Regions from separate parts of the Desulfuromonas svalbardensis genome, predicted to be linked through region 1. Evidence: riboswitches for the same ligand, from Rfam matches in the RefSeq annotation. Region 1 holds a riboswitch; the other holds the start of a gene.
The links. A riboswitch is a leader RNA that binds a small molecule or an ion and turns the genes downstream of it on or off. The one in region 1 is predicted to bind S-adenosylmethionine.

Region 1 (3,416 bases):
GTACTTTTTTGACTGGCCCCAAAAAAGTAAGCAAAAAATGGGCTTTAAGTTCTTCCCTCCGGGGGGGGCGCCAATCCACCTACAATGAGTCGGTTTCCGTAATGCTATACCATGGCGGTAAGTCGGACCTCTCGGCCGACTGATTTGATTCCTTTGCCTTATTGTGGCATTAAATAGTTTGGTTGTGATGGTATTTTCTATTCTGTCCGTGGTGCTGTAGTACCAGATCCTGTTGGTTGTTTTATCATTCTCCGTTATTCGAAAACAATTGAATGACTTTTATGAACCAAACTCCCCCATTTGCCGCCGCCGAACGCAATGAGCGTCAGCTGAGCTGCTTGTGCCAAAACTGTTTGAGCAACGCGAGTTTTTTGGCACGCTCGGCTGTAATCTATTGCAGTGAGGGAACCCGCAGGGCCAGACAATTGTGGGCCGTTTTTTGTCTACTTTTTGACGGTGCAAAAAGTGGGGCGAGGTCTGGGGGCGCAACCCCAGTTTACTTCAGCCCAAGTTACCGCCTGTCACAATCGCACCGTTGATCACATCCCACGCTTCTAAGTAGCAAACCTCCCCAACCTTCTCATAAGTAATATCTCTGCTAAACTGAATATTCACCTCGTTAACAACAGTTCGTTGCTCAGGTTAGGAGATAACATGAAAATACTGATGATTCTGACTTCACACGCCAAGCTTGGTAATACCGGAGAAAAAACCGGTTTTTGGCTGGAAGAATTTGCTGCTCCGTACTACGTGTTTAAAGATGCGGGCGCGCAGATCACGCTGGCTTCGCCTCTTGGCGGTCACCCGCCTATCGACCCTAAGAGTGATGATCTCGATGCCGAAACAGAAGCGACACGGCGGTTCAAGGCCGATAGTACGGGGCAGGCTGCTTTAGCACACACCGTTAAATTATCTGAACTTATCGCTGATGATTTCGATGGTGTTTTTTATCCGGGTGGTCATGGCCCCTTGTGGGATCTGGCCGAAGATACAGATTCTATTGCCTTGATCGAAGCGATGGTTGCCGCCGAGAAACCTGTTGCTGCGGTATGTCATGCGCCCGGTGTGTTGCGCTACCCACGTAAAGCCGATGGTCATTCGGTGGTGGCGGGTAAGAAGGTCACCGGTTTCTCCAACAGTGAAGAGAAGGCCGTTGGTTTGACCGAAGTGGTCCCTTTTTTGGTGGAGGATATGCTCAAACACAACGGTGGTGAGTATGAAAAAGTTGCGGACTGGCACTCCCATGTGGTTTGCGATGGCATGCTGATTACCGGTCAAAATCCGGCATCGTCAGCGGCGGCGGCGAGGGCTTTGTTGGCATTTTTCGGCTGAATTTTTGGGTGCTGAGAGCGGTTCGCTCTCTCATCGTAGCAATGAATTATCCTGATCACACTATTTAACATCTGTTGACAACCGATTCGCTATCCTCTAGGTTAGAAAGACATCGACATCGTGTTATCTCGAGTGGTGGAGGGATTGGCCCTTTGAAACCACAGCAACCGATCCCTTAGGGGATGCCAGGTGCTAATTCCAACCCCTGTTTATAGGGGAAAGATGAGACGGAGTCTTACGATACCCGTATCCATCGACGTATTCGCAAGGCCCCATTCATCTTTTGAGTGGGGCTTTTTTTATTTACTCCACGTCATATATTTCGTTATGGGAGTAGGTTGTGTCTACAGCGATTGAATTAGTTACAACTCAAACTGTTACCATTGATCAAGAGCTTCGCTTGGAGAGCGGTCGTTTGCTTGGACCTCTCACTCTTGCCTATGAAGCGTATGGTGAACTGAATGATCAGGGTGATAACGCGATTTTAGTCACTCATGCGTGGACCGGTGATGCTCACGCTGCGGGTCGTCATCATGAGGATGATCGCAAGCCAGGGTGGTGGGATAACCTCATTGGTCCAGGTAAGGTCCTCGATACCGATAAATATCAGGTGATCTGTTCGAATGTGATCGGTTCGTGTAAAGGTTCAACAGGGCCAACCAGTATTAATCCGGCCACGGGGCGGCCTTATCGCCTCAACTTCCCCATTGTGATGGTGCGCGACATGGTGCGGGCGCAAAAGTTGTTACTGGATAAGATCGGTGTGACCAAACTGGTGACGGTAATCGGTGGCAGTATGGGGGCTATGCAAGCGTTGGAATGGGGGCTTGTTTATCCTGACTTCGTCCGTTCCATTATCCCGATTGCTGGCACAGGACGCACCTCGCCGATGGCTATTTCGCTGAATTCCTTGGCGCGACAGGCGATCTATAATGATCCACTGTGGAAAAAAGGTAACTATAGGCCTGAACATCCGCCGATGAGTGGTTTCGCCTTAGCACGATCCGTGGGTCATATCTCATTTTTGTCGGAAGAGTCGATGGCGCTGAAGTTTGGCCGCCGTTTTTCAGCCCGTGACGGCTTATTTGATCTGTTTGGTCAGTTTGAGGTGGAGCGCTACCTTGAATATAACGGCAACAGCTTTCCCGGGCGTTTTGATTGCAATTCGTTTTTGTATTTGGCGAAGTCGCTTGATCTGTACGATGTGGCGTGGGAGAGCGGTTGTTTAGAGGATGGTTTGGAGCCGTTGACGTGCCCGTCGTTATGGTTTGCATTTAGTTCTGATTGGTTGTATCGGCCTGAACAAACAGAAGAGGTGGTGGAGGTTTTACGCCAGTTAGAGAAGCCGGTAGAGTACCACCTTATCGAGTCCGATTATGGCCATGACTCTTTTTTGGTTGAACCCGAAAAATTCACCCCCTATGTGGCGGAATTCCTTGCCCGTTTAGAGGGGTAATTTTCGTCTAAAAAAGATTGAGCTGCTTTTTCGGTTGTGGCTTTAATTTGAACGGCCGTGGTGAAAAACGGGGACATTCGAGCAGTTTGCACCCTGCGGGCTGGCGACAACTGCGGATACATTTTTCGCACAGTGGATTGAATTGATCAACGCATTCTGATTTCACACTTTCCTCCTCGACATAGTGATTGCTATGCTGCCGGATCGGTGGCTAAAACAGTTTTAGCGGCCTCTAGTAACTCCGTGTGGTCGTCGTTAAAGGGGTCAATCTCTACCGTGATTCGATTGTCAGGTTTGGTGTGGCAATAGAGCGGATCATAATATTTCAACATCAGCTCAGAAACCAGTTCATGCCAATTCTTCTGGCGCAACAATTCAAGCATATTTTCAACTTCAGTTATGCCTAATCGGCGCTGTAGTGACTGAATCGGTTGAATAAATGTTTCTTCGGCAAGTTCTGATACCGTATAGTCTTCTAAAATAATTTGGATCCGCTTTTCGAGCTCTGTTTCAAGCCACAGCGTTCTTTCTGTTTGTAGGCTTTGGAAAAAACGCGCCGGTAAAATAATCTTACCAATATGACGGCTTTCCCCTTCAGTTAAGGCCCAGCTCCCCTTTGGTACGCTTT
Region 2 (3,416 bases), 2.2 Mb from region 1:
ATATGTTCAACACCAATCGAAAGACGAATCAATTCAGGTGTTATTCCACCAGAAGCCTGCTGCTCTGTTGTTAGCTGAGCATGGGTCGTCGAAGTCGGATGAATTGCCAAACTTCGAGCATCGCCAACATTCGCAAGATGGGAGAATAGCTCAAGACCTTCAATAAACGATCGTCCCGCTTGCTCTCCGCCATTAATTCCAAAAACCACCATCGCACCAAAACCTCGAGTGTAATACTTTTTGGCAAGACCATATGAGGGATCACTTTCAAGACCTGGATATCGGACCCAATCGATCTGTGGGTGTTGGTCCAAATAGCGGGCTACAGCTAATGCATTTTCACTATGGCGAGCCATCCGTAGCGGCAAAGTTTCGATTCCTTGAAGAAAAAACCACGAATTATCAGGAGCAATACATGCACCGAGATTACGCAAAGGAACCAACCTCATTCTGACAATATAAGCAACAGGATTCAGATCACCTAAATCGGTCGCATAGCGAATACCATGATAACTTGGATCGGGTTCACTTAGTAAAGGGTGTTTTCCCGTGGTCCAATCAAAGGTACCTGCATCAACAACAATACCACCAATGCCAGCACCGTGACCACCCAACCATTTTGTCAGCGAATGAATGACAATATCAGCGCCATGCTCTATGGGCCGTAACAGATAAGGGGTTGCGAACGTGCTATCAACTATGAGCGGTAAACCATGATCGTGAGCAATAGTTGCCAACGCTTCAATATCGGCGACATTGAGCTTTGGATTGCCGATCACTTCAGTAAAAATGGCCTTGGTCTTATCTGTTATTGCGGCAGCAAAGTTATCTGGATCTGAAGGATCAACGAACTTAACGGTAATACCAAATTGCGGCAAAATATCGTTAAATTGGGTATAGCTGCCACCGTATAAATTACTTGAGGCAACAATTTCATCGCCATGCTGGGCCAAATTGATAATGCTATAAAAAATAGCACTGGTGCCAGAGGATAATGCCAATGCCGCCGCACCACCCTCAAGTTCAGCAACACGTTTCTCAAGAACGTCCGTGGTTGGATTCATCAACCGCGTATAGATATTACCCGCTTCTTTTAAAGCAAAAAGGTTCGCCGCATGTTCAGTGCTCTTGAACTCAAACGAGCTGGTACGATAGATGGGTACAGCTCGACTTAACGTTGTTGGGTCTGATTGATAACCGGCGTGGAGAACTTGGGTTTCGATATGCTTACTCATAATGATTCATCCTCTCTGATGAAAGTTAAACGCAAGAGAGGCTGTAAGCGATACTAGAAAAGTATGAATGGTGTGACAGATGATCTGTCTCAATGAATAAAATCATCTTCAACGTTCCCCTTTCGGGGCGCATTGCCATTCCGCTTACGCTGGAACAAGCTTGGCACCTTGGTTGTCAGGTTGCCGGGCATTCAGTGTAAAACACCTATGCCTCTCTTAATGCAAGTGTACATAGCATATTCGACAAAAATAAATTGTCAACCGTTTATTTAACCATCAGCCCATAGCATCCAAACATAAAACCATTTTTATAGCAGCTAGATGAGGCAGAACCTGCCATCAATATTAATTCGAGTGAAATAAATATTTCAATAATGGATGGCCAACTTGAATCGGAACTCAAGTTGGTTTCAGAGATAGGTGTGACCGTTTTCTATGCGATCAGCAGTTTATCAATCGGTGCCACACATTACGATGGTAAGCAGAGTCAAAGCAGCGAACATGAACTAACTTCGTTTGTGGGGAAGGGAAAATAGCAAAACCAACGGCAACTCACTATTTATTAATCGTAGAAAATGCCATTGTATCAATTAAACATAGCAATCAGCAGCATTCTAAGCGTTCACTGGGGCGATAACGTTGCACGCCCCAGTCTTGACTGATACTAAAAGCTGCCCAAGCCCCGTTTCTTTTTACGAGAAAACTTCCCCGCAATCCAACCAAAAAACATCACGCCGCCACCAGCAAGAAACCATTTAATCATGGCCTCATTGAGCATCGAATGGTTTTCTTGACGAAAATGCTCTAATTCCTTGCGGACAGCACTTAAATCAGTCTTTAACCGTTGCCGCTCTTCATCAATTAGCACAACATTTTCAGACTTAACTTGCAGATCAAGCAACTCGGTTTTCGTTGTTTCCAGAAGCTCTTCACTCAATTTTAACGCCTCACTCAACTCAGCAGTGCGGTCCTGAAAAGTTTGCAATTTTTTGCCTGAGCCAGCCGCCGATTGAAGCAAATCCGTCAATTTTTTGTTTACCGTTGCCAGCTCAGCTCTTAATTGAGCAATGGTCATCGTTTTGGGTTTTTTACTCGAAATATATTGTTTAAGGACATAACCTTCGACACCATCTTCAGCCTGAACATACAAATAGTTATCCTGTTCAGATAACACCTCTAAACGGCTATCCGTCGGTAAGGTTTTGATCACTTTAAATTGATTTCCCATACCCTCACGCAACGTAATCACCAACTGATCTGACACATAACGCGTTTCAGCACAAACTAGCTGACCAATCAACACAGACAACACGATGAGACCAACCATAAATCGTAATTTCATCATTCAACTCCCAAACACTGTATTCGGTAAACGATCAAAACTCCTCAGCCAAATCAACTAACGAATTGGCCAATCACTTTCAAAACCTTGCGGAAAAAAATTATCCTTAGTGCGGTTAAAATAACCGTATTGAATCTTTGGTACCCGTTGCTTCACTTGATCAAGCATATTTTTCATGCCGATACCATTGTCGCCATCTGGCATTGCTTGAAAATACATAACGGGATCTAGACACAAGTTCCGCATTTGAATCAAATCAACTTGACCGTCATCAATCACTTTTACCAGCGCATCGATTTCAGCCTGCTGATCGGTAATTCCCGGAAAAACCAAATAATTCAACATCACAAAGAGGCCCTGATCTTTCGCACATTTCAAAGACTCTAACACATCGTTAAACTGATAACCACGTGGACGATAATAGGCGCTATAAAAAGGTTCACGAAGCGAGTTCAGTGACACACGGATCGAATCTAAGCCCGACTTTGCCAGCAATTCAACTTTGTCTGGTAATGACGAATTTGAATTGAAATTGATTGTTCCGCGCGATGTTTTACGCCGCATCTCTGTCACCGCCTGACAGATTGTATCGGACTGCATGATCGGATCACCTTCGCAACCTTGGCCAAAAGAGACAATGGCATTTTCAGCTTGTTCTAAGTGAGGGATAGCGGTCTCACATAACTCTTGCACAGTTGGTACGAAGGTTAAACGCTCCTGACTGGATGGACAACATTCATTCTCTTCAGCTTGATAAGATAAACAACCAAGACAACTTGAATTACACACTGGAGAGGTGGGTAATGGAGCTTCCCAGCGACCCAAAAAGAGGTTTTTAG

Region 2: linked by a shared signal. The riboswitch ahead of ACZ5KY_RS13540 (O-acetylhomoserine aminocarboxypropyltransferase/cysteine synthase family protein) and the one ahead of metX (homoserine O-acetyltransferase MetX) in region 1 are both predicted to bind S-adenosylmethionine.

What each region holds. Positions count from the first base shown of each region.
Region 1 is NZ_AP042416.1:824,404-827,819, forward strand. Features, by position in the region: gene ACZ5KY_RS03595 (type 1 glutamine amidotransferase domain-containing protein) at 655-1,332, shown strand; SAM riboswitch class I at 1,453-1,561, shown strand; gene metX (homoserine O-acetyltransferase MetX) at 1,673-2,788, shown strand; gene ACZ5KY_RS03605 (hypothetical protein) at 2,796-2,954, opposite strand; gene mnmH (tRNA 2-selenouridine(34) synthase MnmH) at 2,980-3,416, opposite strand, start outside.
Region 2 is NZ_AP042416.1:3,016,812-3,020,227, forward strand. Features, by position in the region: gene ACZ5KY_RS13540 (O-acetylhomoserine aminocarboxypropyltransferase/cysteine synthase family protein) at 1-1,235, opposite strand, end outside; SAM-I-IV-variant riboswitch at 1,336-1,463, opposite strand; gene ACZ5KY_RS13545 (TIGR04211 family SH3 domain-containing protein) at 1,900-2,577, opposite strand; gene ACZ5KY_RS13550 (radical SAM family protein) at 2,635-3,416, opposite strand, start outside.